Regions from separate parts of the Patulibacter ginsengiterrae genome, predicted to be linked through region 1. Evidence: riboswitches for the same ligand, from Rfam matches in the RefSeq annotation. Region 1 holds a riboswitch; each other region holds the start of a gene.
The links. Region 1 has a riboswitch for cyclic di-AMP ahead of ACVUH9_RS13070 (septal ring lytic transglycosylase RlpA family protein). Riboswitches for the same ligand answer to the same signal wherever they lie in the genome.

Region 1 (7,478 bases):
TCTCGTCGCTCTGGGTCAGCATCTTCGGCGGGGTCGAGTACCCGCTGGTCCGGCCGCTGGTCGAGGGCCTGCGGGCGGAGATGGTGGTGACCGAGCCGCCGCCGCCCGCGGTCAACGACGCGCCGCTCGGCTTCGACGCGGCGGTCCGCGAGGCGCTCGACGGCGCCTGAGCGGATCTCGGCCGGCCGTCGGCGGGACGCCGTGCCGACCGCGGCTGGTTGAATCAGCGGACAGATGCCCTTCGCCCTGCTGATCGCCTGCGTCGTCGCGGTGACCTCGTTCGTCGCCCTCCGGCTGGTGCGGGTGCGGCTGCGTCGCGACGCCGCCCGCGAGGGCGTACGGATCGGGCGGCTGGTCGATCACACCGGCCTCGACGCGGAGTCCGGCTCGGTCTACTCGATCCAGACGGCGACGATCACGACCCCGACCGCGCGACTCGACGAGATCTGGACCCCGATGCACCTCGAGCGGCTGGCTCGCTCGTACTGGCGCTACATGGAGCGGTTCTCGCTCGGGCTCGTGCGGGTCCACTACGACGACCGCGGGCGCTACGTCTGCTTCGTCTCGCGACGGATCTGCCTGCTCGGCTTCAGCGAGCCGGAGTACGAGTTCGGGACCACCCTGGGGCTGGTCCGGTGGCCGATCAGCCGCGGACTGCTCGTCTCCCGCAAGGGCCGCGACCGCGGCTTCCTCGAGATCGAGGTCCACCGCCGCGACGGGGTCGGGACCGCCGGCGACGGGCGGCCACTGAGCCGCGCCTACGTCGAGCTCGAGGTCTCGCAGTTCTATCCGACGATGTCGTCGGGGCTCGCCTACTGGGTCTACAAGCAGACCCAGTCGCGGTACCACGTGCTGCTGGCGTACGGCTTCATCCGCTCGCTGGCGACGGCCAACCTGGCGGAGTCGGTGATCGGCCGCTTCGGGGTCCACCCTGACGAGGAGGAGGCCGAGGGGCCGCTCTCCGAGGACGCGCTGCTGGCGATCCCGACCGCGGACAACCCGGTCCCGGAGCCGTCCCCGGCGGCGGTCCGGACGGGCGACGCCAAGCGGACCAGCGCGGGGTAGCGGCCCGCCGCCTCGCGCAGGCGAGCGGCGGCGGGCGGGTGCGGCGCTCTAGGAGATGCCGTAGCCCGGCATGTCGGAGAGCTTCGCGAAGCGGTGGCGGGCGAGGACCCGGCGAACGGTGTCGGAGCCGGCACGCATCACGACCGACTCGGTCGTCGCGCCGCCGCGCGGGGTCCGGCGGACGCCCTGCAGCAGCTCGCCGTCGGTCACGCCGGTGGCCGAGAACAGGCACTGGTCGGCGTTGACCAGCGTGTCCTGGGTCAGCTGCTGGTCGAGGTCGTAGCCGGCGGCGAGCGCGGCCTGGCGCTCCTCGTCGTTGCGTGGGTGCAGGCGGCCGACGATCGCGCCGCCGAGGCACTTGATCGCGGCGGCGGAGATGACGCCCTCCGGGGTGCCACCGACGCCCCACAGCAGGTCGACGGCGGACTCGTCCATCACGGCCAGCAGCGAGCCCGCGACGTCGCCGTCGGAGATCAGGCGGACCTTGGCGCCGGCCTCGCGGATCGCGTCGATCTGCTCGGCGTGGCGGGGACGGTCGAGGACGACGGTCAGGACCTCGCTGATGTCCTTCTTGCGCCGCTCGGCGACGAGCCCGATGGTCTCGGTCAGCGAGCGGTCGAGGTCGAGCAGGTCGGCGATGTCGCGGTCGCCGGCCAGCTTCTCCATGTAGACGCAGGGGCCGGGATCGAACATCGAGCCGCGCGGCGCGATCGCGATCACGGCCAGCGCGTTCGGCTGGCCCTTGGCGGTCAGCGTCGTGCCCTCGAGCGGGTCGACGGCGATGTCGACCTGGGGGCCCTCGCCGTTGCCGACGCGCTCGCCGTTGTAGAGCATCGGCGCCTCGTCCTTCTCGCCTTCGCCGATCACGACGATGCCGTCCATCGCGACGGTCTCGAGGACGTGGCGCATGCCGTCGACGGCAAGCTGGTCGGCGGCGATCTTGTCGCCGCGGCCGGCAAGACGCGAGGCGGCCAGGGCGGCGGCCTCCGTCGTGCGGACGAGCTCCATGGCGAGGGTACGGTCGGGCGTCGTAGTCATGCTCTCCCAGGGGTGGCGAACGGGCCAGGGAGCTTAGGACCTATCCCGTTCTCCCGAGTCGTGGTGGCCGGCGCCGAGGAGGTCGTTCCGACGGCTCGGGCGCCGGGGTGCCGGCGGCAACAGTTGACACGGGCCCGTACCCAGTTGTAGGTTGACACCCTGTCATGTCTGCTGGGTCCGAACCGTTCCGCTCCGACGTCCCGTCCCGCCCCTGGCGCGGGGTCTCCGCCGACGAGCGGGTCGCCCGCCGTCGCGAGCAGGTCATCGAGGCCGGGCTCGAGGTCTTCGGGACGACCGGCTATGCGGGATCGACGGTCCAGGACGTCTGTGACCAGGCGGGCCTGACGCGACGGTACTTCTACGAGGCGTTCGGCAACCGCGAGGCGCTGCTGCTGGCGCTCGCCGAGCTGATCGTCGACGACGCGATCGCGGCGATGACCCCGGGCCTCCAGGACCTCGATCGGAGCGTCGAGGTCGTCGCCCGCGAGGCGTTCGGGGCCTTCGTCGACGCGCTCGTCGACGATCCCCGGCGGGCCCGGGTGCTGCTGGTCGAGACGGTCGGGGTCGGGGCGGAGTTCGAGGAGCAGCGCCGCGAGCTGCTGCAGCGACTCAGCGACCTGCTGCGCGACTCGGGGCGGAAGATCCTCGGCGAGGCCTCGCCGCCGCTGCTGGACACCGAGCTGACGGCCCGGGCCCTGGTCGGCGCGGCGATGGAGCTGCTGGTCGGCTACGTCCGCGGCGAGCTCGACGTCGAGCGGGTGCAGCTGAAGGAGCACCTGTCGCGGCTGTTCGGCGTCGCGGCCCCGATCAACAGCGCCGAGGGGCCGCGGTGAGCGCGGGCGACCGGTCTCGGGCGGACGCCGATCGTCGCTGCCGCCAGTCCACGACGAGCACCGGGGAACGACGATGAGCACGACCGCCGACCGGATCACCACGATCCCGCGTCCAGAGGAGCCGATCCCGCTCGTGCCGTGGCCGACGGTCGGCCTCTTCGCGGGGGCGGCGATCGTCTACGCGGCGTCGACCGCGCTCGGGGTCGCCGACGCCTGGCCGTGGCCGCTGACGACGATCCTCAACGGGATCGCGGCGTTCGTCTTCTTCACGGTCGCGCACGAGGCGAGCCACTCGGCCGCCTCGTCGAACCAGGCGATCAACCGCTGGCTGGGCCGGCTCTCGCTGCCGTTCTTCATCTTCATCGGCAGCCACGGCGTGTTCCGCTTCATCCACATGCAGCACCACCGGTTCACCAACCACACCGACGGCTCCGATCCCGACCACTACACGCAGGGCGGGCCGAGCTGGCTGCTGCCGCTGCGGTGGGCGACGATCGACCTCCAGTACCTGCGGTTCTACGGCTCGCGCCTGGGCGCGCGCCCGCGGGCGGAGAAGCTCGAGTCGCTGGTCTCGCTGGTCGTCGTGCTCGCGATCCTGGGCGCGCTGATCGCCACCGGCCACGGGCTCGAGCTGCTGCTCTTCTACTTCGTCCCGTCGCGGATCGCGCTGTTCCTGCTGGCCTGGTCGTTCGACTGGCTCCCGCACCACGGGCTCCACGACACGGCGAAGACCGACCGCTTCAGGACGACCCGCAACATCATCGGGATGGAGCGGCTGCTGACGCCGCTGCTGCTCTACCAGAACTACCACCTGGTCCATCACCTGCACCCGATCGTGCCGTTCTACCGCTACATCGCGGTCTGGCGGAAGAACGAGTCGGCCTACCTGGCCAACGACCCGGCGATGGTCGACCCTCGCGGTCGTCCGCTGACCGCCGACGAGGTCCGCCGGCTCCGCGCGCTGGATCACGAGCACTAGGCGGACGAGACGGGGCGCCTGGGGGATGGGTCCCTCCCGTCGGAGATGGGGGCGCCTCGAGACGGGGGCGCCGTCGGAGATGGGGGCGCCTCGAGACGGGGGCGCCGTCGGAGATGGGGGCCTCGGAGACGGGGCGCCTCCCTCGGGGGCGGGGCGCGGTCGGAGATGGGGCGCCTCGAGACGGGGCCCCCGAACTGATGCGGATTTACCGCCTATAGGACCCTATATCCGCATCAGTCGCTTGTGGCACCGCGGCACCGCGGCGGGTGCGGCGACCCGCGGACCCCGTGGTGCGCCCGGAACGAGCGCGCCGACGCGACTAGTTGATCGCCGGGGCCTTGGCCGGCGTCTCGAGCCGGTCGAGGTCGTCGCGCTGGACGAATTGGACCTGGCCGACCCCGTCGAGGCCGATCTCGTCGGCGACGTTCTTGGTCAGGTCGAAGGCGGCGCCGTTGGCGAACGGGCCGCGGTCGATCACCGGGACGACGGCGCGCTTGCCGCCCATCCGGACCTCGACCTGGGTGCCGCAGGGCAGGGTCCGGTGGGCGACGCCGACGGTGCTCTTCTGGAGGGTGAGGCCGCAGGCCGTCGTGCGGCCGTAGAAGCCGGGGCCGTACCAGGTGGCCTTGGCCTGGCCGAGCACGACGACGTTGACGGTGCCGGCCTGGTCGGCGGTCACGCGGGTGCTCGCCTGGGGGGTGCTGGAGGCCTGCGGCTTGCTCGCGGCGGTGGTGGCGAGCACGACCCGCAGCTCGTGGTAGCGGGTCGAGCTGGTCCGCCAGTAGGTGACGAAGCGGCCGTTGGAGCGGATCCGGCCGGTGGTCGCCCGCATCCAGTTGCCGGCGGGGCTGCGGCGCTCGACGCGGATCGCCTTGCCGGCGAGCGCGGAGCGGAAGCTGCCGCTGATCTTGACGGGGCGACCCAGTGCGGTCGAGCCGGAGGCGGTCCAGCTGCCGGCGCCGCCCAGCTCGGCGGAGGTGACGATCGCCGGGGCGGGGGCGGGGCTGCCGAGGGCCGGAGCGGGGGTCGCGGCGTCGGTCGCGGCCGTCGTCGCGGGGGTGACGCCGCCGGTCACGGCGGGACTGCCCTCGGGGGCCTCGGCCGCAGAAGCGGCAGCAGGGAGGGCGAACAACGTCAGCATGCCGGTCAGGACGGCAGTGCGACGCGCGAAGCTCAGTGCGGTCACGGAATCCAATGGGTCTCGTTCTGCGCCTACGAGGTGAGCTGTCGGGCTCGCGCGGAACGAGTGCGCTACGGACCTGAACCGGTCCGATTCGCCCCAGCAAGCAGCCTTCTCAGGTCGCTCACAGTGGGTCCCCCGTTTCGAGACGATCAGGTCGTCCCGAACTCGGCGGCCGGAAGTATGGCACAGAACTCCGGCGCGTCCTCGGCCCTCCGGGGTCGGTCCGGACGGCGTCGGTGGTGACGGGCGGACGGGTCGGACCGAGCGTTCGGTCGGTCCGACGACCTGGCGGCCGGGTGGGGCTCAGCGCGGGGTGATCCGGCGCAGCACGCCGCGTACGAGCCGCTCGCCGGTCCGCACGGCGCCGCCGACGATGGCCCCGACGTCGAGCCCGCCGCGGGCGTCGTCGGACTCGGGCGGGGCCGGGGTCGCCCAGCCGGAGCGCGGTGCGGGCGGGACGGGGGGGATCGCGGTCGGGGCGGCGGTCCGCCGGGTGCCGTGGGCCGCAGGGCCGCGCTTCGGCGGCGTCGCGGGGGAGGCGCCGGTCGCAGCCCGGGCGCCGGTCTTGGTGGCGCTGCCGCGCTTGGGTGCCGAGCTGCGGGTGCTCTCGGCCGGCACGGCCCCGACCTTGGGTGCGCCGGCCTTGGTCGCGCTGCCGCCGGCCTTCGTCGCTGCCGTCGCCTTGCCCGTTCCGGACGCGCCGCTGCCCGTCGGCTTCCGGACGCCGCCGGCCTTCGCGGCCGCCGAGGAGCCCTTGGTCGCGGTCGTGCCCCGGGCTGCGGCCTTCGCGGTCCCGGAGCCGGAGCGGGAGGAGCCCGCCGCCGCATCGTCGTTGGGTGTGCGCCGTCGACTCCGCCGCTGGGGCCGGGTCGACGGCAGGTTGCCGAGGACGCCGCCCTCGTCGGTCCGGTCCTTGCCCTGATCAGCGTCGGCCATCGTCGGGCTATCGTCGCGCACTTGGCCGGAATCTGCACCTGGCGCGCACGATCGTGCACTTGGGGCGTGCGATTGGGCACACGAGCCCCGTTTCGGCGGTATTTTCCGCCCAGGCAGTGCACCTTTTCGGCTCGGGCGGTGTACTCAACCCTGACATCACTCCGAGGCCTGCGACTCGCGCTACGCACGCGGGAAGCAGCGCTCACGGCGTGGTAGACTGTGGAAACGCTGTCGGTAGCCTGGGCCGCTTGCGCCTGACAACTGATTCGGCCGACGCGCGCTCCTCTCTTCTCTTATGCATTTCCGCCCCGTCGAAGGTCGACGGAGCGCCGATGGGACGCCTCATATATGTCTGCAGTTGAATTCCAGGAACTCGAAGAGGTCAAGACGCTGGTCCACCGGGGCCAGACGCTCGGTGTGCTGACGCACGCCGAGGTTCAGAAGGCGATCGCCGAACTGGACTTCGACGACTCGGACGTCGAGGAGCTCAACACGTACCTCGAGAAGATCGAGATCGAGCTCGTCGACGAGATCGATCCGGCGCATTCGGCGACGCAGGTCGAGCGCGCGCCGGACAAGCGGACCCGCAAGAAGCGCGTGGCCACGCCGCTGGACCTGCGCCCCGACATGACGACGGACAGCCTCCAGCTGTTCCTCAAGGACATCGGCAAGGTCCGCCTGCTGACCGCCGCCGAGGAAGTCGATCTCGCCAAGCGGATCGAGCGCGGCGACCTCGACGCCAAGCAGAAGATGGTCGAGTCGAACCTGCGCCTGGTCGTCTCGATCGCGAAGAACTACCGCAACCAGGGCCTGCCGTTCCTCGACCTGATCCAGGAGGGGACGCTCGGCCTGGTCCGTGCCGCGGAGAAGTTCGACTACCGCAAGGGCTTCAAGTTCTCCACGTACGCCACGTGGTGGATCCGCCAGGCGATCGCCCGCGCGCTGGCCGACAAGGCCCGCACGATCCGGATTCCGGTCCACGTCGTCGAGAAGCTCAACAAGATCGGCCGCGCCGAGCGCAAGCTCGTCACGGAGCTCGGTCGTGAGCCCACCCCGGAGGAGATCGCCGAGGTCACCGGCATCGACCCCGAGGAGGTCGAGTCGATCAAGCGGTCGGCCCAGGCCCCGGTCTCGCTGGAGAAGCCGGTCGGCGACGAGGAGGAGTCCGAGTTCGGTCAGTTCATCGCCGACGAGCGTGCGGAGTCCCCGTACGAGCGCGCGGCGGAGATCCTGACCAAGGAGCACCTCCGCGAGGCGCTGGAGAACCTCTCCTACCGCGAGCGTCGCGTGTTGGAGCTGCGCTACGGGCTCGGCGGCGAGAAGCCGTGCACGCTCGACGAGGTCGGCCACCGCTTCAACGTCACGCGTGAGCGGATCCGCCAGATCGAGAACCAGTCGCTGAAGAAGCTGCAGTCGCTCGCGGAGGCTCAGAAGCTCCGCGACG
Region 2 (7,478 bases), on a different contig from region 1:
GACCGGGGTGAACGGCAGCTGATCGAGGTCGGCGGCGCTCTGGAGCGGGACGTCCCAGGTCAGGCGAGCGGCGTGCTCGCGAAGCACCGGCTCGGTCTCCGGGGTCACGCCCGGATCCTCGAAGAGGGCGTCGGGCAGGCCCTCCAGGAGCAGCCGGTAGGTCGCGGCGTCGACCGGGGTGTCGACCGTGGTGCCGTGGTACCAGCCCTTGAGGTCGACGGTCGCGACGGCGTCGTCGCCGGCGAGCGCGGCGACGGCATCGGCGTCCCAGGCGGTGCCGAGATCGAGCTTCATGCGGAGGCCGGGCGAGCGCTTCCGCAGGTCGGCGATCACCGTCGGGTCGGGCGGGTCGCCGACGGCGCGGCTGGAGACGAACGTCATCGGCGCGACCGGTCGGGCGGCCAACTCGGCCAGCGAGCGGCCGGCCTGCCGGAGGGCGAGGTCGAGGGCGGCCGACTCGAAGGCCCAGCGCCGGTAGCGCTCGTAGACCTCGTGCTCGGGCGGGGAGGGGAACAGGCTGACCTCGTCGAGGCGCTTCGCGAGGCTGGCGAGCGTCCAGCCGCCCCGCAGGTCGACGAGGCCGTCCCAGGCCTGGAAGAGCGGGTGGGCGTCGGCGTCGTAGGTGACGTCCTCGCCGACGCCGTCATGGCCGGCGCCGGAGAGGCGGACGAGGGTCGAACGGCGCAGGAAGGCGGCCGTCTGGCGCTCGAGTGGCTCACGGCCGACCGCGTCGATCTGGACCGGCAGGTCCTGGACGACCGACCACAGCGCCGGCCCGGCGACGGGAGGGGCAACGGAGATGGTCATGGTGCCTCGCGGGGATCGGGGAGGGTCACCGGGCCATCGTCGCTGCTGGTCCGGTCGGACACCAGCGCTGGTGTCCGGCTCCCGGGCGCGGCGAGGGCGCTCGGGTGGGCCAGGGCCCACCCGAGCGCGGGGTCACTTCGGCAGGGCCGTCGACGGCAGTCCGGGCATGCCGGGCTGGGCCGGGGTCCCGCGGACCTCGCCGCTGCGCCCGAGCTCGGTCAGGCGGATGATCTCGCTCTCACCGATCCGGCGCGCGGGATGGTCGGCGGGCAGGTCCGCGATCAGCCGGGCGACGCGGTTGCGGATCTGCTGCGCGAAGTGCGGCGTCGCGGCGCCGGTCAGCTCGCGGATGTCGTCGATCGTGACCGCGGCACCGAGGTTGCGGTGGTCGGGGCGTTCGGCTTCGCTCATGGGGTCTTCTTCGTCTCGGACTTCGGGGGAGGGGTGGGCGCCGACGTGGTGCCCGTGGTCCGGGTGCCGGTCGTCGTGGTCCCGGTCTTCGGCGCGGGCGTCGCGCCGGTCGTCGTTGCGGGGTTCGGGGCCGTCGTCGCGCCGCGGACGGGGACGATCTCCATCAGCGCGTCGAGCTGCGACTGGACCGCGACGTCGATCGCGCCGACGTCACCGGTCAGCCAGCCGCGGTTGTACACGCCGCGAGCAGGGTCGTTCTGGTAGCCGGGCTGGACGTCGAGCAGGTACTGGCGGACGGGCTCGGGCAGCTTGCTGGCGCTGTCGAGCAGCAGCAGCGGGCCGTGCAGGCCGGTCGCCGACAGCGGCGCGAGGGTGATCGCGGGCAGCGGGTCGCCCGCCCGCGCGAAGGTGAAGCCGTGGCCGGGCTCGTTGACGTTCCAGCCGAACGCGCCGTCGCTGAAGCGGGCGAAGGCGATCGCGTTCTTGACCGGGTCGGGGTCGCCGATCCGGCGGACGGTCCCGTAGCGGCGCAGCTGCTTGGCGACCGCGGGGGAGATCGCGCTGTCGGGGCCGAGCACGTAGAGCTTGGCGCCGGGGTGGGTCCGCAGCTGGCGGGCGGTCGCCGGCGGGATCGCGTCCTTGGTGACGAAGGCGACCGGGTCGCCGGTCTTGGCCAGCCACGAGGCGGCGGGGACCGCGAACGCCGGCTGGTCGCCGCTGACGACGACCACCCGGTTGCTCGAGCGGCTGCGGGCGGCGGCACCGAAGCGGTCGATCGCCAGCGCGAGCTCGTAGGAGTCGGCGCCGCCGACGTCGGAGGTGCGGAGGCCGGAGGGACGGCCGACGTTGCCGATCCGGATCGCCTGGGCGCCCCCGGCGACGTCGCTGCCGACGGGGCGGAGCGCGGTCAGCGCCTCGGTCGTGGCCGCGGGCAGCTCGTTGCCGTCGCTGAACAGGATCGGGGCGCCGATCGGCGTCGCCATCAGCGAGGTCGCCGCGAGCGCCGTCCGCCAGTCGTTGCGGTCGACCAGCGTGACCACGCGGGCCTGGGTCTCGGCCGCGCCGCCCGAGTAGATGGCGCGCGCGATCCCGGCCGCAGCGTCGTCCGGGTCGTTGGTCGCGGTGCGGGTGGTGTTGCGCGTGGCGACGACCGGAAAGCCGAGGTTGGCAGCGGCCTTCGACTCGCCCTTGGGCGCGACGAACGGCGACGGTGGCTTGTCGCCGTCGCCGCCGCAACCGGTGAGGGCAACGGCCCCGGTCACCAGCGCAGCCAGCAGGACCGGGGCGCGGCGAGGACAGACCCGTTCCGTGCGCATCGGGCTGAACGCTACCCGCACGGCCCGCGGCCCGCGCCCCTCCCGCTCGCGTGCTGCTCTCCGCGGTGCGCCGATTCCCGCACGTTGCAGGATCAGGTGCAGGGCTGGGTGACACATTGCGCTGGCCCTGATACTGTGCCGCAAGCCGAATCGCCGGGGTCGTTCCCGGTGAGCGGGGGAACCACATGTTCCTTGGGGCTAATTCACCGGTCTTCCGGTGGAAGCGCTGGCTCTTTCTGCGCTAGCCCGTCAGCTAACCCCGTAGGCCGACGAAAGAGAACAGTTACGTGCGCTTCACTACTCGAGCTATGGCCTTGTCCGCGGTGCTTGCCGTCGGAATCGCCGGCACCGCGTCTGCAGCAACCCCTCGGACCGGTGGTCTGACGCCGGTCGAGCCGGCCGCTACGGCCCCCGCTGACCCCGCCGCTGCGGCTCCCGCCGCCGCTGGCGCCGTCGCGATCCCCGCCGGCATGCAGACCACCGCCGGCGTCCGCGCCAAGCGGTACAAGGGCAAGACCGTCGACGGGCGCACCGCCTACTTCGCTCGGGTCCCGCTGCAGGCCCCGGCCGCCGTTCAGACGGCCGTGATCGCTGCGAACAAGATCGTCGGCAAGCCGTACAAGTGGGGCGGCGGACACGCCCGGGTCGAGGACTCCGGCTACGACTGCTCCGGCACCATCAGCTACGCGCTGATCGGGGCCAACCTCCTCAAGACGCCGCTCTCCTCGTACGAGTTCGACGGCGAGTGGGCTGCCGCCGAGTCCGGCGTCGGCCAGTGGATCTCGGTCTACGGCAACCAGGGTCACGCCTACGCCGTGATCGCCGGTCTCCGCCTCGACACGTCGGCCGCCGCCGACACGAGCCGCCTCAAGGGCCCGCAGTGGCGCCCGAACAACCGCAAGGACGCGGCGTCGTTCGACGTCGTGCACCCGGCCGGGCTCTAACCCGCCTGTAGGGACCAACTCCGGCTCGACCCGTTCGCGGGTCGGGGACGGGGTTTCCGGCCGATTCGCTCGGTCGGGGAGGACGAGAGGGCACCGCATCGCGGTGCCCTTCGTCGTTGACGGTTGCTTGAGCCTGGATCGGTAGGCTGTGCGGGCAGTTCCCCGCACACGCCACAAGGAGGACCACATGGGTCTCGGCGGCCGCATGTCCAACACCATCAAGGCCAAGTTGTCCCGCGTTCTGGACAAGGCTGAAGACCCGGGCGAGACGCTCGACTACAGCTACCAGAAGCAGCTGGAGAACCTGCAGAACGTCAAGAAGGGCATCGCGGACATCGTTACCGCGAAGAAGCGCCTGCAGCTGCAGTCCGACAAGCAGCAGCAGGCCGTCGTCAAGCTCGACACCCAGGCCCGCCAGGCGCTCGCCGCCGGCAACGAAGAGCTGGCCCGCACGGCGCTCGAGCGCAAGACGCTGATCCAGAACGAGCTCCAGGGCCAGGACGCCCAGATCGCCGAGTTGGAGAATCAGCAGGAGACGCTGATCGCCAACGAGCAGAAGCTGCGGGTGAAGATCGAGCAGTTCCGGACCAAGAAGGAGGTCATCAAGGCGCAGTACAGCGCCGCTGAGGCCCAGGTCCGGATCTCCGAGGCCGCCAGCGGCGTCGGCGAGTCGATGGCCGAGGTCGGCATGGCGATGCAGCGCGCCACCGACAAGACCGAGAACATGCGCGCCCGTGCGGACGCGGTCGCGGAACTCGAGGCAGCCGGCACGCTCGGCGACATCGGTGAGCTCGGGAGCGGCAAGGACGACATCGACCGCCAGCTCGAGGCGCTGACCAGCGGCTCGCAGGTCGACTCCGAGCTGGAGCGGATGAAGGCCGAGCTCAGCGGCGGCACGCCGGCCGCGCAGATCGATCAGGGGTCGCCGGAGAAGGCCCAGGAGCCGGGCGCGTGATCGTCCGGATCTTCAACGACAAGCAGTATCGGCTCGACGACGCCGAACACCCCGCGCTGAACGAGATCGACGACGCGATCGTGACCGCGGTCGACGCGGGGGACGAGGCGGCCTACCGCGAGCGGTTCGCGCAGCTGCTGGCCTTCGTGCGCGAGCGCGGGGTGCCACTCGGCGACGACGAGCTGACCAGCAGCGACGTCCTGATCCCGGCCGACGACTTCAGCTTCGAGGAAGCCGGCCGCGAGTTCACGGGCGAGGGACTGGTTCCCGACCGCACCGAGGCCTGAGGTCCGGGACGCCTGAGCGTCCCGAATCGGGTACGTGGCGTGCCGGGGTCCCCGCGTCGAGCGGGGGCCCCGGGCCTGCGGACCACGTTGCCGCCGACCCGGCGGCTCGGACCGGTCTACCCGTGCCCGCGGTCCTTCGGGGGCTCAGCCGCCGAGCGGAGCGCCCCAGAGCGGGTACCAGCGGTCCATCTCGGGCTCGAGCGGCATCATCGGGGAGAGCACCGCGCGGAGCTGCAGCTCACGCTCGCGGTCGCGCTCCTTGGCCGCACCCGGAAGCGGGACGAACGGGTACCAGGTGCCGCGCTTGGCGAGGTAGACCAGGTGCAGCAGCCGTGAGGTCGGCTCCTCGCGCATCGCGAACACGGCGCAGAGCACGCGGTCGGCGTAGCCGCCGGCCTGGAGCGACTCCATCACCGAGTTGACGCCGATCACCTGATCGTCGACGTCGGAGTCCTTGAGGACCATCCAGCGGTAGCCGTAGGCGTCGTCGCGGCGCTCGATCGTGGTGCCGGTCTCCTCGCCGGTGCTCCGCAGCAGCTGCTCGACGTCGTCGGCGATCTGCGTGAAGTCGCCGGTCGCCAGTGGCTGGAAGACGATCGCCGCCTCGCCGGTGGTGACGATGTCGTGGGCCGTCTGGAGGTCGATCGCCGCGGTCGTCAGCGCGAACAGCCGGTCCGGACGGACCTGCTTGACGGTTTGCGTGCGACCGAAGAGCGTGTTCAGGAAGCCCATGGACACCGCCTTTCGTGAGATGAGATGTGCGTGGATCGCGGATGGGGAGGGGCGACGGTCGAGCCGACGCAGTGGCCCGCCACGGGTCGGATCGACCGGTGGCGCTCCCCGCCGCGAGGCGCGTGCAGCTCGCTCACGAGGTCTGGCCGGACTGGAGCTGCGCTTCGATCTGCTGGAGCGCGGCGATCCGCTTCTCGGTCGGCGGGTGCGTCGCGAAGAGCTGGCTCATCGCGCTCTTGGCCCGCGGCGGCAGGATGTAGAAGGCCTGGACGGCGCCGACCTCGCGCAGATCCTTCTCGGGGGTACGAGCGATCCCGTCGCTGATCCGGACCAGGGCCGCCGCCAGCGCGCTCGGGCGCCCGGTGACGACCGCCGCGCCGCGGTCGGCCGCGTACTCGCGGTAGCGGGAGAGGGCCCGCAGGAGCATGAAGCTGATCGCGTAGACGGCGGCCGAGACGGCGAGCACGACCAGCAGGCCGGGGCCGCTGTCGCGGTTGTCGCGGCTGCCGCCGCCGAACCAGATCGCGTTCTGCATGATCATCGCCGCCAGCGAGGCGAAGAAGCTCGCCAGCGTCATCACCAGCACGTCGCGGTGGGCGACGTGCGCGAGCTCGTGGGCGAGCACGCCTTCGAGCTCGGCCGGAGGCAGCAGCTCGAGCAGCCCGGTCGTGACGCAGACCGTCGAGTTCTTCTGGGAGCGGCCGACCGCGAAGGCGTTGGGCATCTGGTCGTCGGCGATCGCGACCTTCGGCTTGGGCAGGTCGGCCTGGAGGCAGAGCCGGTCGACCAGCGCGTGGAGCTCCGGCGCCTGCTCCGGGGTCACCTCGTGGGCGTGCATCGAGCGCAGCGCGAGCTTGTCGGCGGCGAACAGCTGGATCACCAGCATCACCACGCAGATCGTGATGACGAGCCCGGCCTGGCCCTTCAACGCGGCGGTCAGGACCCCGGCGAAGATCACGTACAGGAGGCCGAGCGCGAAGAGCGTCCCGACCATTCGGGCCTGAAGGCCGGTGTCCTTGCCGAACGATGCGCCTCGAGCCATGGCCCCATGGTCTCACACCGGCGCCGCCGACCCGGAGAGATCCCCCGGTCTTACTGAGGATTTACCTGGTCGCGGGTGGGCCTTGAGCGGGTCCGCCGCGTTCGCGGGTCGCGGCTGGCGGGGCCGGGGCGTCGGTCGGGGAGCGGGCCGTCGGGCGCGTTGCCCGCGCGGACCCGCAAACGCCGTTGCACCGCTTGGCGCCGGCGAACGGAGGACGTACGTTGCGTGCTGGTCGCGGCTCCGCTGGCGGCCGACGTCGTCCGTTCCGGACGGACCGACGCTCCGGCCGACGGTCGACCACGCTTCCGAGACCGCACCGGTTCCTCCTCTTGCCTTCCGTGCCCCACTTCATCCTTCGCCTCCGCTCGTTGCCGACCGCCGGGCTCGCCCTGCTGCTGATCGTCGTGGTCGCGGCCGTCGCCGGGCTCGCCGGTGGTCCACCGTCGGCGGACGCTGCGTCTCAGCAGAAGCTCGATCAGCTCCGCAACAAGATCGGGACGGCGAAGGGCAAGATCGATCGGCGCCGCAGCCGCGAGCGCGTGCTGACCGCCGACATCCAGGGCCTCAACACCCGGATCAGCGGTCTCCAGGGCAAGATCGACGGCTTCCAGCGCCAGCAGGACGGGGTCCAGTCCGACCTCGATCGCAGCCAGGCGATCCTGACCAAGACCCAGGGCGACCTGCGGTCGGAGCGCCAGCGGCTCGTGCGGCTCCGTGCCCGTCTCGGCAAGGCCCGCAAGGTCCTGTCCGCGCGGCTCGTCGAGCTGTACCAGGCCGACAAGCCCGACCTGGTCTCGGTCGTCGTCAACAGCAAGGGCTTCGCCGACCTGCTGGAGCGCGGTGAGTTCCTCTCGCGGATCGGCCGCCAGGACCAGCAGGTCATCCGCACGGTCCGCGAGGCGAAGGGCGAGGCCGTCGCGACCGAGGCCCGCCTGAGCGGTCTCGAGCGCACCCAGCGCGGCGCGACGGCGCGGATCCAGGCCC
Region 3 (7,478 bases), on a different contig from region 1:
CTGGTGAGCCTGATCGTGGCCGCCCCGGCCGCCGCGATCCCGGATCCGGGGGTGCTGCAGCGGAAGCTCGACGCGACCGAGCAACGGGCCGGTCGCGTGCGCGACGCCCTTCACGGCGACCAGGCGCGGATCTCCGCCTACCAGGCCCGGATCGACGAGCTCGAGCAGCAGCTGGAGCCGCTCGACACGAGCCTCGAGGTGGATGCCGCAGACCTGAAGCGACTCCAGGGCGAGCTTCGGTCGACCCGCGCCGACCTCGTGCGGCTGCGAGCGGCCGTCGTCCGGGACCAGCGGGTGCTCGCCGCGCAGCTGGTGGCGCAGTACGAGTCGCCGCGGCCCGGCCTGGTCGACGTCGCCGTCGAGTCGAGCGGATTTCCCGATCTGCTCTCGCGGGTTGGGCAGCTCAAGCAGATCGCCGCCCAGAACGCCGACGTGACCCGTCGGGTGCGGGCGTCCCGCTCCGCCGCGGCCCGCCAGTCGACCCGCCTGACGCACCTCGCCGATCGTCAACGCTCGATCGTCGCGACCGAGACGGCCAAGCGCGACGCGATCGCCCACCTGAAGCTCCAGGTCGTCGAGCAGCAGCTCGTCGTCGTGCGGGCCCGCAACGCCAGGAGCACGAAGCTCACCGGGCTGCGCAAGTCGCGCGCGACGCTCACCCATCAGTTGGCCAAGGCCCAGCGAGCGGCGGCGACGGTCTACGCGGGGCCGGCCTCCGGGGGTGCCGCTCCGTCGGCCGGCTTCGGGTTCTTCCCGGCCGCCGGCACCAACTACGCGATGGCCGACGAGCCGAGGATCGCGGCGCACCTCGAGACCATGGGCCAGGCCCTGCACCTGCACCTGATCGGGCTCTCGGGCTACCGGACGCCGGCGCATTCGGTCGAGGTCGGGGGCTTCGCCAACGATCCCCACACCCGCGGCCAGGCGTCCGACACGCCGGGCCTGGAGGGCGTGCCCGAGGCGACCCTCAACCGCTACGGCCTGACCCGCCCGTTCGCCGGTGCGGCCGAGGCCGACCACGTCCAGCTCCGCGGCAGCATCTAGCCGCCGATCGCTCGGTCGGCCGGCGTTCCGGCGACCGTCTCCTGCTGCTCGGGGCCCCGCTCAGTCGCGGAGGTCGGCCCGCAGCCGTTCGAGCAGGGCGGCGAGCGAGGCCTCGATCGTGCCCCCGGACAGGGTCACGAACGACGCGACCTGGAGGTTGAGCGGCACGCCGGGCTCGCCGGCCTGACGGAGGTCGCTGCGGATCCCGTAGCAGCGGCGTCCGAGCCCGGCGGCGAATCCGAGCTCGGCGACGGTGCCGCTGTCGGCCTCCTGGCCGTCGAGCTGGGCGACGAGCAGCGAGCAGGAGCGGATCGCCTCGGCGTTGCGACGCCCGATCTCGAGCGCGATCTCGCGGTCGCGTCCGGCCGCGGCCGCAGCGGAGAGCTCCTCGGCGGTCGTCAGGCTCCAGGGGTCGACCGGATCGACGACCGCGGCCAGGGCCGGGAGCAGGACGTCCTCGTACCACGGCCGGGTCGTCTCGGAGAAGCCGAGCGGGCTGGCGACGTAGCAGCGGGGGAGGGCCATGGCCGGCACGCTAGCGGCCGGCACGGGCGTCCGGCGCGCGCGGATCCGGCCTGCCCGGACGCCCGTCCGTCCGGCCGCTCTCAGGCGCCGGCCCGGGCGCCGGCGGGTGCTCGCCCTGCGGCCCGCTCGGCCCGGCCGGCATCGGGGATCAGCAGGCCGACCAGGAGTGCGGCGACCAGCGCCGCGGCGCACATCACGAACGCGACCACGTAGCCGCTCTCGGCGGGCAGTCCGGTCGTGCCGAGCACGGAGCTGGCGAGGAAGGTCCCCGCCAGCTGGGCGCCGATCGCACCGCCGACGGTCCGCGCGACCGTGTTCATGCCGGTGGCGACGCCGGTCTGGTCCTGGCGGACCGCCCCGACGATCAGGTTCGCCATCGCCGCGAACGCGAGCCCGATCCCGACGCCCATCAGGCCCGAGGCGACGTAGATCTCCCAGTGGTCGTCGTGGGCCACCGCCAGCATCAGGTACGAGAGCGCCGCGAACAGCGAGCCGGCGAGCAGCGCGGCCTTGGAGCCGAACCGCCGCTCGACCCAGCCGGCCGCCGGGCCGACGAGCAGCATCGCGATCGTCGACGGCAGCATGAACAGGCCCGCCGCCGTGATCGACGACCCGAAGCCGTAGCCGGTGCTGGTCGGCTCCTGGACGAGCTGGGGGATCAGGATGAAGCCGGAGTAGAGGCCGACCCCGACCATCATCGCGACGAGGTTGGTCGTCCAGACCCCGCGGATCCGCATCATCCGCATGTCGACCAGCGGCGAGTCCGACCGCAGCTCGTTCCCGACCCAGGCGGCCATCGACGCGAGCCCGGCCAGCAGCAGCCCGATCGTCCGGCCCGAGCCCCAGCCCCAGCTCGAGGCCTGGCTGACGGAGAGCAGGACGAGGCCGAGGCCGAGTGAGAGCAGCAGCGCGCCGGCCCAGTTGATCCGCCCCGGGGCGGTGATCGGCGACTCGGGGATGTAGCGGTAGGTGGCGACCGCGGCCAGCACGATCGCGGCGAGCGGGAACCAGAACAGCCAGTGGTAGGAGAGGTGGTCGACGATCACCCCGGCGAGCACGACGCCGGCACCGCTGCCGATCCCCAGCAGCGACGACATCAGGCCGATGCTGCCGGCGACCTTCTGCCGCGGGAACTCGTCGCGGATGATCGCGAACGCGAGCGGGAAGATCCCCCCGCCGGCGCCCTGCACGATCCGCCCGAAGATCATCATCTCGATCGAGGACGAGAGGGCGGAGATCACGGTCCCGATCCCGAGCGCGACCAGCACCCCGAGCAGGACCCGCTCCTTGCCGTGGATGTCGCCGAGCCGCCCGAGGATCGGCGTGGTCACCGAGGCGCTGAGCAGGAAGCCGGTCAGGATCCAGCTGACCGAGCTGGGGGAGCCCCCGGTCGCATGCTGGATGTCCGGGAGGGCTGGTGCCACCAGTGACTGGAGCAGGGAGTAGGCGAGGGCACCGAGCGAGAGGACGGCCAGCGTGAGGTTGGGGTGGGAACGCCGGGCGGTCGTGGTCTTCATGCGACAAGCAATCTTATTCGGGTGGTCGAGCGGCGCCCGGGACCGCAACGGCCGGCACGCTCCGAGAAGTATGCAGAGCGACCGCTTCCGGCCCGGTACGCTGGGGCTTCGTGCCCGAGTCCGTGTCCGACCCCTCCGCTTCCACCTCCGACGGGCCGCAGCCCGCGCCGCAGGCCGCGCCCGACGCCGACGCGGGAGCCACCGCTGCCGAAAGCGGAGCCGGGACCTCGCCGTCGGCCGACCGTGACTCCGCCGCAGGGCAGGCGGGCGACGAGGCCGGCGCATCGGCGACCCGGGCCGACGAGATCAAGGTCGAGAAGCCGAACCAGTCGCCGCCGCCGTCGCTGACCGACGCGATCGGCGGGCCGCTCGGCGTGGCCGAGTCGGCCGTGCCCGCCGCGCTCTTCGTCGCGGTCTACACCGCCGCCGGCCAGGACACCAACCTCGCCGCGATCGTGGCGGTTGCCGTCGGCGCGGTGCTGACGGTGGCGCGACTGATCCGGGGGCAGACCGTCCAGTTCGCGCTCTCCGGCCTCGCCGGGATCGCGTTGGCCGGGTTCGTCGTCTCGCGCACGGGCAAGGCCGAGGACTTCTTCCTGCCCGGCCTGCTGCTGAACCTCGCCTACGCGACCGCGTACCTCGTCTCGATCCTGATTCGCTGGCCGCTGATCGGGGTGGCGATCAGCGCGATCAGCAGCCAAGGGATGGGGTGGCGCAAGGACCCGCAGCTGATGAAGGTCTACACGCGGGCGAGCTGGATCTGGGTCGGCCTGTTCGTGATCCGGCTGGCCGTCCAACTGCCGCTCTACGCTGCCGGCGCGCTGGTCGCGCTGGGCGTGGCCAAGGTCGCGATGGGGATCCCGCTCTTCGCGCTCGGCCTCTGGCTGACCTGGCTGGTGGTCGGCCGGGACGCGCTGACCCAGCGCGGAGACGACGGCGACGGCGCCACCGCGACCTGAGCGAGCCGGTCGACGCCGGGCTCAGTCCGGGAACGTGACCTCGGGCGTGCCCGCGGTCGGGGTCGCCGCGATGAAGCCCGCGGCGAGCACGGTGCCGAGCGCGTCGAGCGCGTCGGTGGCGCCGTCGGCGAGCTGCTTCTGGGCCCGCTCCAGCAGCAGGTCGGCGAAGCAGAGCAGCCGCCCCTCGTCGCCCTCGGGGTCGGCGGTCTGGCAGCCGCAGCGGGCGAGCGCGATCGGCTCGGTCGGGTCGCTCTCGCGGAAGGCCAGCTGGATCGCCGCCGCGGCGTAGGAGGCGACCCGCTCGGCGGCGATCAGTCGCGGCCCGAGCGCGGCCGGGCCGGGAGCGGGGCCGAGGTCGACCGGATCCTCACCGGCGAGGATCCGCCCGAGCTGTCCGCCGGCCATCTCGCGGACGACGTCCCGTTCCAGCCCGACCGCCGCCGCCGAGCGCAGGAACGCGAAGCCGCTGAACATCCCCGGCCCGTAGGGCATGTCGCTGGCGTAGAGGATCCGCGCCGGCGGAACGGTCGAGAACAGCTGGAGCAGGTCCGACGGGTGCCACCAGGAGGTGTCGAAGAAGAGGTTCGGCAGGCGCCCGGCCGGCTCCGCGAGGGTGCCGAGATCGCTGACCCCCGCGTGCGCGAGGATCAGGCGCGCCTCGGGGTAGCGCTCGGCGAGGCCGACGGCCGCGCGGCCGAGCTGCGGGATCCCCCGTCCCGCGTGGAAGAGGACCGGCAACCGGTGCTCGGCCGCGAGCGCCACGACCTGCTCGACGACCGGATGGGTCAGGGCGAACTCGTCGCTGCGCGGGTGCAGCTTGAAGCCGCGGGCGCCGGCGGCGAGGCAGCGCTCGGCCTCGGCGAACGCGTCGTCGGCGGTCGGCGAGACCCGGGCCAGGGCCACCAGCCGTCCGCCCGAGGCCGCTGCGGCCGCGATCGCGACGTCGTTGGCGTCGCGGTAGCCGTCCGGCTCGTGCATCGCGAAGGTCAGGGCCCGCTGGTGCCCGGCCGCGTCGAGTCCGGCGACGATCTCCTCGGCCGTCGCCTTCTGCCCGTCCGGATCGTTCTGCCCGATGTGGGTGTGGGCGTCGAACCACGGGGCCTCACCGAGCTCGGCGGAGGCGGCGTAGTAGAGCGCCGCGAGGTCGGCGGCGACGGGACGGAGCGGCATGATCCGGAGGCTATACGGCGACCCTGCGGAGCCCGTGGGGAACGGACGATCGACCGCCCCTGGGCGAGCGGGCTGCCGGGGCGTGCGCGCAGGCCGAGCAGCCGCCGAACGGTCGGTTGGCGCCGGGTCCGGGCCTGCAGCGAAGAGGAGCTGACGTAACCCGGCCGACGGCTCTGTTACGGTGCCCCGAGCCGAGTCGCCGGAGTCCTTTCCGGCGAACGGGGGACCCACCCAGTTCTGGGGCTAATCCACGAAGTCGGTGGAAGCGCTGCTCTTTCTGCGCTCGCCCGTCAGCTAACCCCGTAGGCCGACGAAAGAGTACGAGCACAGTGAGATTGACGACACGGGGCGCCGCGCTGGCGCTGATCCTGGCCTTGGGCGGCGTTTCGACCGCCTCCGCCGACGACACGACCGGTGGCACGACGGTCACCGCCCCGGACGCGGCCGTCACCGCGCCCGACCCGGGCACCGCGACGCCCGACGTGGCCGCGCCTGATGCGCCCGCCGCGCCGACGACCACCGCGGTCTCGGCCACGCGCGCGGTCAGCCTGACCCGGACCCAGACCAAGCAGGTCCAGCGCAAGGTCCGCGTTCGCGCCGACGGTGCGCTCGGCGCACGGACCCGCGTCGCCCTGCGCCGGTACCAGACGCAGAAGAAGCTGACCAAGACCGGCCGGCCGAACCTCGAGACGCTGAAGACGATGAAGCTGTCGTTCGTCGCGGCCGTCGAGCAGAAGCTCGCCGGAGCCTCGGCCCGCAGCGCCACCGGCACGGCCACCCCGGCCGCGCTCGCCGCCGCCGTCGCCGGTGCCAACGGCCAGATCGGCGTGCCGTACCGCTCGGCCGGCACGACCCCGAGCGGCTTCGACTGCTCCGGCCTGATGGTCTACATCTACAAGCAGGCCGGCATCAACCTGCCGCGCACGAGCTTCGAGCAGTACAAGGAGGGGACCGCCGTCGCCCAGGCCGAGATCCAGGCCGGCGACCTCGTCTTCTTCTCGACCGCCGGCAGCGGCGCGTCCCACGTCGGGATCGCGACCAGCGCGACCACGGTCATCTCCGCCACGACCCGTGGCGTGATGGAGCACCAGATCAACGACAGCTACTGGGGCGCGAACTACGTCGGCGCCCGCCGGATCGCCACCAGCTGATCCGCCGCGGCCTCGCCGCGACTGCCGTATAGGTTCGAGACGGGCCGTCCTCCGGGGCGGCCCGTCGTCGTTCCGGGACGTTCGGGTCACGGTCGGGGGTCGTCTTCGGCGGCCAGACGCGCTACCGTTGGGCATGTTGACTGACTAGTCAATCCATCCCAGGAGCGACCACCGTGACGACCGAACCGACCAGCGCCGAATCCCGCAAGTTCGCCGAAGAGGCCCGTGAGACCGAGTGGAAGCTGCCCAGCTTCGGCAAGGAGCTCTACCTCGGTGACTTCCGCTTCGACCTGATCAACCCGCTGCCCGCCGACGACGCGGAGAAGGCGGCCAAGGGCGAGGTCTTCCTCGCCAAGCTCAAGACCTTCCTCGAGACGAAGGTCGACCACCTCCGGATCGAGCGCGACGCGAAGATCCCCGACGAGGTCATCGCCGGCTTCAAGGAGCTCGGCGCCTTCGGCATGAAGGTCCCGACCAAGTACGGCGGCCTCGGGCTCTCGCAGGTGGACTACAACCGCGCGCTGGCGATGGTCGGCACCTGGCACGGCTCGCTCGGCGCGCTGCTGTCCGCCCACCAGTCGATCGGCGTCGCCGAGCCGCTGATGCTGTTCGGCTCCGAGGAGCAGAAGCAGAAGTGGCTCCCGAAGGTGGCCAAGGACCACATCTCCGCCTTCCTCCTGACCGAGCCCGACGTCGGCTCCGACCCGGCCCGCGTGGCCGCGGCGGCGATCCCGACCGAGGACGGCAGCGGCTACCGGATCACCGGCCGCAAGCTCTGGGCGACCAACGGCGCGATCGCCGACATCGTCGTGATCATGGCCAAGATCCCCAAGAGCGAGGGTCACCGTGGCGGCGTCTCCGCCTTCGTCCTGGAGTACGACTCCGAGGGCGTCAGCGTCGAGCACCGCAACCAGTTCATGGGCCTGAAGGGGATCGAGAACTCGGTCACCCTGCTGGAGGACGTCTTCGTCCCCAAGGAGAACCTGATCGGCAAGGAGGGCCAGGGCCTGAAGATCGCCCTCTCGACCCTCAACACCGGCCGCCTCGCCCTGCCCGCGATCTGCGCCGGCACGGCCAAGTGGGCCGCCCGCGTCGCCCGCGAGTTCGCCACC
Region 4 (7,478 bases), on a different contig from region 1:
TCCGGGCCCGGAGTCCACGAGGGCGACCGGGTGGCGGTGCCGGATGTCGCATGACGACGAGCTGCTGCTCCTGTGCGGCGTGACCAAGACCTACGGCGGCGACACGACGGTGCTCGACCGGCTCGACCTGACCGTCGGCCGCGGCGAGCTGCTGGCGATCGTCGGCCCGTCGGGCTCGGGCAAGTCGACGCTGCTGCACGTGATGGGGACGCTCGACCGGCCGACCAGCGGCACGGTCCGGATCGCCGGCCACGACGTGACCACGATGCGCGACCGCCAGCTGGCCGGTCTCCGCGCGCGAGAGATCGGCTTCGTGTTCCAGCAGTTCCACCTGCTGCCCGGGATCAGCGCGACCGACAACGTCGCCCAGGGACTGCTCTACGCCGGGGTCGTGCGCCGCGAGCGGCGACGGCGAGCCGCCGCGGCCCTGGCTGACGTCGGCCTCGGGCACCGGACCAGCCACCGGGCCAACGAGCTCTCCGGCGGTGAGCGCCAACGGGTGGCGATCGCCCGCGCGCTGCTCGCGCGGCCGAGCATCGTCTTCGCCGACGAGCCGACCGGCAACCTCGACACCCGCTCCGGCGAGCGGATCGTGGCGCTCCTGCGCGAGCTGCACGAGCGCGGGACGACCGTGGTCGTGATCACCCACGATCGCGAGCTGGCCGGGGCGATGCCGCGGCAGGTCGAGATCCGCGACGGCCGGATCGTCGGGGACGAGCGGCGATGAGCGTCGTCACCGAGGGCTCGCGGCTGCGGCCGCTCGACGTCCTCCGCGTCGGTACCGAGGGCCTGCGCAGCCGGCGGCTGCGGACCGCGTTGGCGGGGCTCGGGATCGCGATCGGGATCGCGGCGATCGTGACGATCCTCGGCCTCAGCGCGTCGAGCCAGGCGAACCTGCTCGCGCGGCTGGACCGGATCGGCACCAACCTGCTCACGGTGCAGCCGGGGCAGGACATGTTCGGGAGCGAGGCGCGGCTGCCGTCGACCGCGCGGGCCGGTGCGGCCGGGATCGAGAGCGTGACCGGCGCGTCGGCCGTCGCCCTGATCGACGACGCGGTCGTCCGCAGCTCGCCCTACGTCCCGAGCACCGACACCGGTGGGCTCGCGGTCGCGGCGGCGGATCCGAACCTGGCCCGGACGCTCGGCGTCGACCTGGCGGCGGGTCGGTTCCTCGACCCGGCCAGCGCGCGCACGCCGTCGGTGGTGCTCGGCGTGACCGCCGCGCGTCGGCTGGGGGTGACGGCGCCCGGCGCCCAGGTCTACGCCGCCGACCGCTGGCTGACGGTCGTCGGGATCATGCGACCGGTCCTGCTCGATCCCGCCCTCGACGCGACCGCGCTGATCGGCTATCCGTTCGCGCGGACCTTCACGCGCGTGGTGCGATCGCCGACGACGGTCTACGTCCGGACCGTCGCCGACGACGTCGCGCAGGTTCGGGAGCTGCTGGCGCCGTCGGTCAAGCCGCAGGCACCGGACGAGGTCCAGATCAGTCGGCCGTCCGACGCGATCGCGGCCCGGGCCGAGGCCAAGAGCGCGTTCACGGGGCTGTTCCTCGGGCTCGGGGCGGTCGCGCTGCTCGTCGGCGGGGTCGGGATCGCCAACGTGATGGTGATCTCGGTGCTCGAGCGCCGGGGCGAGATCGGCCTGCGACGAGCGATCGGGGCGACCCGTCGCCATATCGCCGTCCAGTTCGTCTGCGAGTCACTGCTGCTGTCGCTGCTCGGCGGCCTCGCCGGGAGCGCACTGGGGGCGGCGGGAACGGTCGCCTTCGCGGTCAGTCGCGGCTGGGGGATCGTGATCCCGGTCGACGCGCTGGCGGCCGGGGTCGGGGCGTCGGTCGCGATCGGCGCGATCGCCGGGGCCTATCCGGCGCTGCGGGCGGCACGCCTGCCGCCGACCGAGGCGCTGCGGAGCGCGTAGGTGGGGGAGGTCGGTGGGTGGGGGCCGGGGCCGGGGCCGGGCGGGGTGGCCGGCGGAGGCGGGGGCGAGGTGGGCCGGGTGGCCGGCGGGCGCGCGGGGGTGGCCGAGGTCCGCCGGTCGGGCGCGCGGCGGAGGCCGGCGGGGGTGGCGCTGGGAGCGCGATGTGTTGTCCACCTCCACGGTGGCGAACACATCGCGGAGCGGCGCCGGTCGCCCTGCGCCTCCGTCCGACCTCCGCTCGGTCCGACCTCCGCCTCGTCACGGGCCTCCGCCCGACCCCTCCCTGCACCCCTCCTCGCGCGCCCCGGGCAGGGCGACATAACCCACCGGCGCCGCCGACGGTGGGCGTTCGCTACGGTGTTCTGCGGAGTACAAGGCCGAGCCCTGCGTCAGATGCGCGGGGGCGGGGGAACCACTTGCGGCCGGAAGGTCGCCGGGGCGAATCGCCGGTACCGGCGTAGCGCAACTCCTGAAGCGCGAGCCCGTCAGCTCACCTCGTAGGCCTCCAACAGGAGGTAGCCGGTATGTCCGGACAGCACCGTGATCACGGGGTCGGCGACGCGTCGCCGCTCGTGCGATCTTTCCCGTACACCACTGGCGTCAGTGGTCGGGACCTGGCCGATCCGTCGATCTGGCAGCGCTCGACCGCCTGGGCGAGCGAGCGTCGGATCAGCGTCCCCGTCCAGCGCGCCCGCGACCGTCGCCGTCGCAAGATGGCGATGGCGATGAGCGTGGCGATGGTCGGCGGTAGCGCCGCGCCGATCGCTAGCAGCGCCTCTGCCGCGAGCAGCGGCGACACCGCGACGACGACCGACGACGGGTCCACCGGCGCCGGCGTGACCGCGAGCTTCGCCGCCGTCAGCGACGACGCGCGCTCGCACGCGATGCTGGCCGCCGGGGCGACCGGCGAGGACGTCCGCAACGTCCAGGGCCGGCTCGGGATCACCGTCGACGGCACCTACGGCGGCCGGACCCAGAGCGCCGTCGAGCGCTTCCAGCGCCAGCGTCAGCTGGTCGTCGACGGGGTCGTCGGTCCGGAGACCTGGACCGCGCTGCTCGCGACCCAGGGCGCGACGACCCGCGGGGTCTCGCTCTCCGGCAACGGCAGCGTGCCGAAGCTGAAGGTGGTCTCGGCCAAGACCCGCACCGACGGCAGCCAGGACCTGGTGCTGGTCGGGGCGAAGGCCGCCAGCGACCGGACCGCGGCAGCCGGGAGCGGACAGGGCGGCGCCGAGACGACCTCCGCGCGCACCACCCAGGTGTCCACGGGGGCGGACGAGGGCGGCGACGCCACGACCGACCCGGGCTCCGCCACGAGCGACAACGGCAGCGCGACCGGCGACGGTGCGGCCGGCGACGCGTCGGCGGCCGCGGGCAGCTCCTCCGGCTCGTCCTCCTCCGGCTCGTCCTCCTCCTCCGGCTCGTCCTCGGCCGGCGGCGCTTCGGCGCCGGCCCCGGCGCTGACCCCGACCCCGGAGCCCGACACGGGCACGTCGGATTCGGGCACGGCCAAGCCGATCAGCGGGACGATGAGCTCGCCGTACGGTCCGCGCGGCGGCCGGATCCACGCGGGGATGGACATCGCTGCGCCGATCGGGACGGCGATCAAGTCGTACGCGGCCGGGACCGTCGCGTTCTCGGGCAGCCAGAGTGGCTACGGCAACCTGGTCTGCGTCGATCACGCCAACGGTCTCCAGACGTGTTACGCCCACATGTCGCGCAACGCGGTCCAGAAGGGCGCCAAGGTCAAGGCCGGCGACGTCGTCGGCTACGTCGGGATGACCGGTCGGACGTCCGGTCCGCACCTCCACTTCGAGGTCCGCCGCAACGGCAAGGCGATCAACCCGGCGCCCTACTACAGCGGTGCGGGCAAGGCGAGCGCCTCGACCCGGTCGCTGGCCACGACGGCGAAGAAGGTCACGAAGACGACGAAGGCGACGACGAAGGCCAAGGCCACGTCCCGCAGCAGCAGCCTGTCGACCAGCGGGGCCAGCGTCGGGACGGCGTCGGCCCAGGCCGGCGCCGCCGTCGCGGCGGCGCCCGAAGCAGTTGCGACCCCGGCTGCGGTCCCGGTCGAGCCGGCTCCGGAGCAGGCCCCGACCCCGGTTGCGGAGCAGTCGGCCGCACCCGAGCAGGCCCCGGCGACGACCAGCGCACCGGTCGAGTCGACCGCGGCGGCCACGCCTGAGACGTCGGCCGGCGAATCCGCATCGACGGCCGAGACCGCCGCGCCCGAGGCCACGACGACCGAGCAGGCTCCGGTCAGCGAGGCCCCGGCCACGGAGGAGACCTCCGCGACTGAGGCGACCGCCGAGGCCGCGAGCAGCGAGCCGTCGACGGAGGCCGAGCAGGCCCCGGCGAGCGAGACGGCCAGCCCCGATCCGGAGCCGGTCGCCGAGGCTCCCGCACCGGATCCGGAGCCGACCCCGGAGGCGAGCGCCGAGCCCGCCGCGGAGGAGGCCCCGGTCGCCGAGGCTCCGGCACCGGATCCCGAGCCCACCCCCGAGCCCGTCGCGGAGGAGGCCCCGGTCGCCGAGGCCCCGGCACCGGATCCGGAGCCGACCCCCGAGCCCACCCCCGAGGCGAGCGCCGAGCCTGCCGCGGAGGAGGCCCCGGCGGCGGACACGAGCAGCGCGCCGACGCCCGACGAGACGCCGGCTGCCGACGTCAGCGCGGGGTCGTCCTCTGACGACGGCGCGGCCGCCGACACCGGCTCCGAGTCGTCCGGCGACGCCGGCTGAGCGGGGCGCCGTTCACCGCAGCGGCGGCTTGAACAGCCGCACGTTGCGGTCCCGCGCGGTCCCGCCGTTGCCGCCCGGCCGGCCGCCCTGCGCGTCGAGGTAGGCCAGCTCACGGGCGCGGTCGGCGAGCGGATCCGGGGCGGTGTCGAGCTTCCAGGTCTCGAGCACCGCGCCGCCGCCGGCGGTCGCCCGGACCCGCAGCGCGCGTCCCTGCTGCGGCCAGTCGGCGAGCGCGGTCGTGGTCAGGCTCCAGTAGCCGCCGGCCGGGGTCGGCACCGGCGCGATCCGGTCGCGGTGGGTGTCGCCGCCGATCGTGGCCAGGACCCGGGGGGCACGGGCCAGCCGCGCCCGGATCGCGCGCCCGTTGGCGGTCCGGGCGAGCGGGTCGTGGAAGCCGACCAGGATCCAGCGGGAGCCGGCGGTGGTCAGCGCCCGATCGAGGAACGCCTGCTGGGCGGGATCGACCGCGCCGACGTCGGCCCCGCCGCGGGGGACGTCGTCGAGCAGGACCACCCGCACCCCGGAGCCGAGATCGCGGACGCTGTCGGCCCGCCCGTCGCGGTCGTCGGCGAGGCCGGCGGCGTGCAGACGGGCGACGACCGCCCGGGCGTCGAGCAGCCGCCGCGACGGGTCGGCGCGGACCGGCGCGGTGGTGCCGGGGAGGCGGCCGGACGCCAGCAGCCGGTGGACCGCCGCCTGGGCCGCGGCCCCCTCGCGCGGGATCGTGCGGGCGAAGGCGGGATCGGGGGCGACCAGCCGCCGGCCGCCGATCGCGACCGCCTGGAGGGCCGGGGTCGCGAGCACCTCGCCGCCGACCAGCAGGTCGTGGTTGCCGGGCACGACCGCGACCGGCCCCGGCAGACCGGGGGCGACGAACGGCCGCGCGGCGCGCTCCAGCAGCCCCGGAACGCGCGGGGGATCGACGTCGGGCCGGTAGTAGAACGGGTCGGGGTTGCTCGCGCCCTGGAGCAGGCGAGCGTCGAATGGCCGCACCCGGCCGCCGCGCAGGACCGCGATCGCGGCGTCGAGCTCGTTCTGCTGGTCGTTGTCGGCGAGGTCGCCGGTGACCACGGTCAGGTCGGGCCGCAGCGCGGCGACCGAGCGGGTGGCCGCAGCCAGCACCGCCAGCGTCAGCGGCTCCTGGGGCCGGAAGACGGGGGTGAAGGGTGGGCCGAGCCGGTCGAGGAACGGGATCCGCGCGGGGGAGGCGGTGTCGCGCACGTGGCTGTCGGTCAGCTGGGCGACGGTCGCCAACGTCGTGCCCGGGGCCGGCGCCCGACCGCCGCCGAGCAGCTCGGTGCGGTCGCGCAGCGGGGCCGCGGGGCCCCGCGTCAGGATGCCGCTGCCGGTCGGATCGCCGATCGTGGCGACGAGCGTCGACCCGCTCCCGGAGGCCGTCGCGGAACCGGAGTCGCCGTCCCCGCGCCCGACGAGGACCCCGACGGCCAACGTGACCAGCGCCAGCAGCGTGAGCGCTCCGGCCCGGCAGCGGACGTTGCGGGCGCGTCGGTCGCCCGCGGGAGTCCTGTGGTCCAGCGCGTCCGGGATCGCGCCGGGTACCACGCGCTCGTGACCGTTGCGCACCCGTCAGCCCTCCCGCAGCCCGTCGACCGGCGGCTCGGCCACCACGCGCCGCGCGACCCAGGCCGCAGCCAGGGCCGCGAAGGCCGCGAAGCCGACCGAGACCGCGAGCACCGCGCCGGTCGAAGCGGCGGTGTCGAGCTCGGCGTAGCCGGCGGCGAGCCCGGAGACCAGCGGCGCGAAGACGAGCCGCTCGACCACGATCGCCAGCAGCGCCCCGGGCACCGCCAGCACCAGCCCGGCCCCGAGCAGGACCGCGACGACCGTGCCGGTGCCCGCTCCCTGGGCCCGCAGCAGCGCCAGCGTCGGCCGGCGTTCGCGGGCGGTCAGGGCGAGGGCCTGGATCAGCGCGTAGAGGCAGACCAGCGCGTCGAGCGCGGCGACCACCTGGAGCACGGTCGCGAGCGTGCCGAGGAAGGCCCGGTTGCTGGTCGTCGCCCCGCCGACCGCGGTCGGCGGGGCCCCGATCTCCGCCAGCCGCTGGCCGACCCGGTCGCGGTCGCCGGCGTCGTCGAGCCGCACGGCGACGTCCGAGGGCAGGCCCGGAGCCGCCGCCAGCAGCCGCTCCGGCCGCGTGTAGGCAACGCGCCCGTCGGCCTCCAGCGCCCGGACGGTGCCGACGACCCGGAAGCGAGCCTCGCCGCCGCTCGGGAGCTGGACGGCGAGCGTGCCGCCGACCCCGATCCCGAGCGCGGTCGCGAGGCCGGTCCCGATCTCGGCCTCGTCCGGCGCCCGGACCCGCCGGCCGGCGTCGAGAGGCGGATCGACGAAGGTCGCCGGGTCGCCGGCGAAGGCGGTGATCGAGACCGGCTCGCCGAGCGCGAACGAGTCCGCGGCCCGGACCTTGTACCGCCGCGCGGCCGCCGCGACCCCCGGCACCGCCTGGACGGCGGCGACCCCACCGGCGGGCTCGCCGACGGTCAGCTGGTAGCGGGTGCCGACGGCGCTCGGGTCGCTGCGCAGCGCGGTCAGCAGCGAGGCGAGCCCGAGCATCAGCAGGATCACCGCGCCGGACGCGGTCAGGACCGTGATCGTCGCGGCGGCGCGACCCGGCCGGGCCAGCGAGAGCCGGGCGCCGAGGCCGACGAAGCCTGCCCGCGGCGACCGGCGGCGAACGCCCCGGCGGCCGCCGCGGCGACGGACGAGCCCGCCCCCGCGCAGCAGCGCGACCGGCGAGCGTCCGGCGGCCCGCCAGGCCGGCCACCCCGCGGCGGTGGCGGCGATCAGCGCGAGCAG

Region 2: it holds a riboswitch for cyclic di-AMP, as region 1 does, so the genes downstream of both, ACVUH9_RS07820 (peptidoglycan endopeptidase) here and ACVUH9_RS13070 (septal ring lytic transglycosylase RlpA family protein) in region 1, are expected to answer to the same signal.
Region 3: it holds a riboswitch for cyclic di-AMP, as region 1 does, so the genes downstream of both, ACVUH9_RS04965 (NlpC/P60 family protein) here and ACVUH9_RS13070 (septal ring lytic transglycosylase RlpA family protein) in region 1, are expected to answer to the same signal.
Region 4: it holds a riboswitch for cyclic di-AMP, as region 1 does, so the genes downstream of both, ACVUH9_RS15680 (peptidoglycan DD-metalloendopeptidase family protein) here and ACVUH9_RS13070 (septal ring lytic transglycosylase RlpA family protein) in region 1, are expected to answer to the same signal.

What each region holds. Positions count from the first base shown of each region.
Region 1 covers NZ_JBWDOG010000008.1:162,312-169,789, forward strand. The annotation lists gene ACVUH9_RS13045 (NAD(P)H-binding protein) at 1-170, shown strand, start outside; gene ACVUH9_RS13050 (hypothetical protein) at 235-1,065, shown strand; gene glpX (class II fructose-bisphosphatase) at 1,114-2,103, opposite strand; gene ACVUH9_RS13060 (TetR/AcrR family transcriptional regulator) at 2,268-2,936, shown strand; gene ACVUH9_RS13065 (fatty acid desaturase) at 3,010-3,915, shown strand; gene ACVUH9_RS13070 (septal ring lytic transglycosylase RlpA family protein) at 4,235-5,101, opposite strand; cyclic di-AMP (ydaO/yuaA leader) riboswitch at 5,111-5,279, opposite strand; gene ACVUH9_RS13075 (hypothetical protein) at 5,402-6,034, opposite strand; gene ACVUH9_RS13080 (sigma-70 family RNA polymerase sigma factor) at 6,383-7,478, shown strand, end outside.
Region 2 covers NZ_JBWDOG010000003.1:279,702-287,179, forward strand. The annotation lists gene ACVUH9_RS07805 (hypothetical protein) at 1-807, opposite strand, end outside; gene ACVUH9_RS07810 (hypothetical protein) at 940-1,218, opposite strand; gene ACVUH9_RS07815 (cell wall-binding repeat-containing protein) at 1,215-2,534, opposite strand; cyclic di-AMP (ydaO/yuaA leader) riboswitch at 2,668-2,817, shown strand; gene ACVUH9_RS07820 (peptidoglycan endopeptidase) at 3,005-3,478, shown strand; gene ACVUH9_RS07825 (PspA/IM30 family protein) at 3,666-4,433, shown strand; gene pspAA (PspA-associated protein PspAA) at 4,430-4,720, shown strand; gene pspAB (PspA-associated protein PspAB) at 4,865-5,452, opposite strand; gene htpX (zinc metalloprotease HtpX) at 5,586-6,494, opposite strand; gene ACVUH9_RS07845 (murein hydrolase activator EnvC family protein) at 6,833-7,478, shown strand, end outside.
Region 3 covers NZ_JBWDOG010000002.1:324,519-331,996, forward strand. The annotation lists gene ACVUH9_RS04940 (murein hydrolase activator EnvC family protein) at 1-1,044, shown strand, start outside; gene ACVUH9_RS04945 (nucleoside 2-deoxyribosyltransferase) at 1,105-1,569, opposite strand; gene ACVUH9_RS04950 (MFS transporter) at 1,650-3,086, opposite strand; gene ACVUH9_RS04955 (DUF3159 domain-containing protein) at 3,197-4,045, shown strand; gene ACVUH9_RS04960 (amidohydrolase family protein) at 4,067-5,215, opposite strand; cyclic di-AMP (ydaO/yuaA leader) riboswitch at 5,395-5,539, shown strand; gene ACVUH9_RS04965 (NlpC/P60 family protein) at 5,551-6,366, shown strand; gene ACVUH9_RS04970 (acyl-CoA dehydrogenase family protein) at 6,540-7,478, shown strand, end outside.
Region 4 covers NZ_JBWDOG010000012.1:55,769-63,246, forward strand. The annotation lists gene ACVUH9_RS15665 (peptidoglycan-binding protein) at 1-54, shown strand, start outside; gene ACVUH9_RS15670 (ABC transporter ATP-binding protein) at 44-727, shown strand; gene ACVUH9_RS15675 (ABC transporter permease) at 724-1,920, shown strand; cyclic di-AMP (ydaO/yuaA leader) riboswitch at 2,286-2,439, shown strand; gene ACVUH9_RS15680 (peptidoglycan DD-metalloendopeptidase family protein) at 2,445-4,661, shown strand; gene ACVUH9_RS15685 (metallophosphoesterase family protein) at 4,674-6,245, opposite strand; gene ACVUH9_RS15690 (FtsX-like permease family protein) at 6,249-7,478, opposite strand, start outside.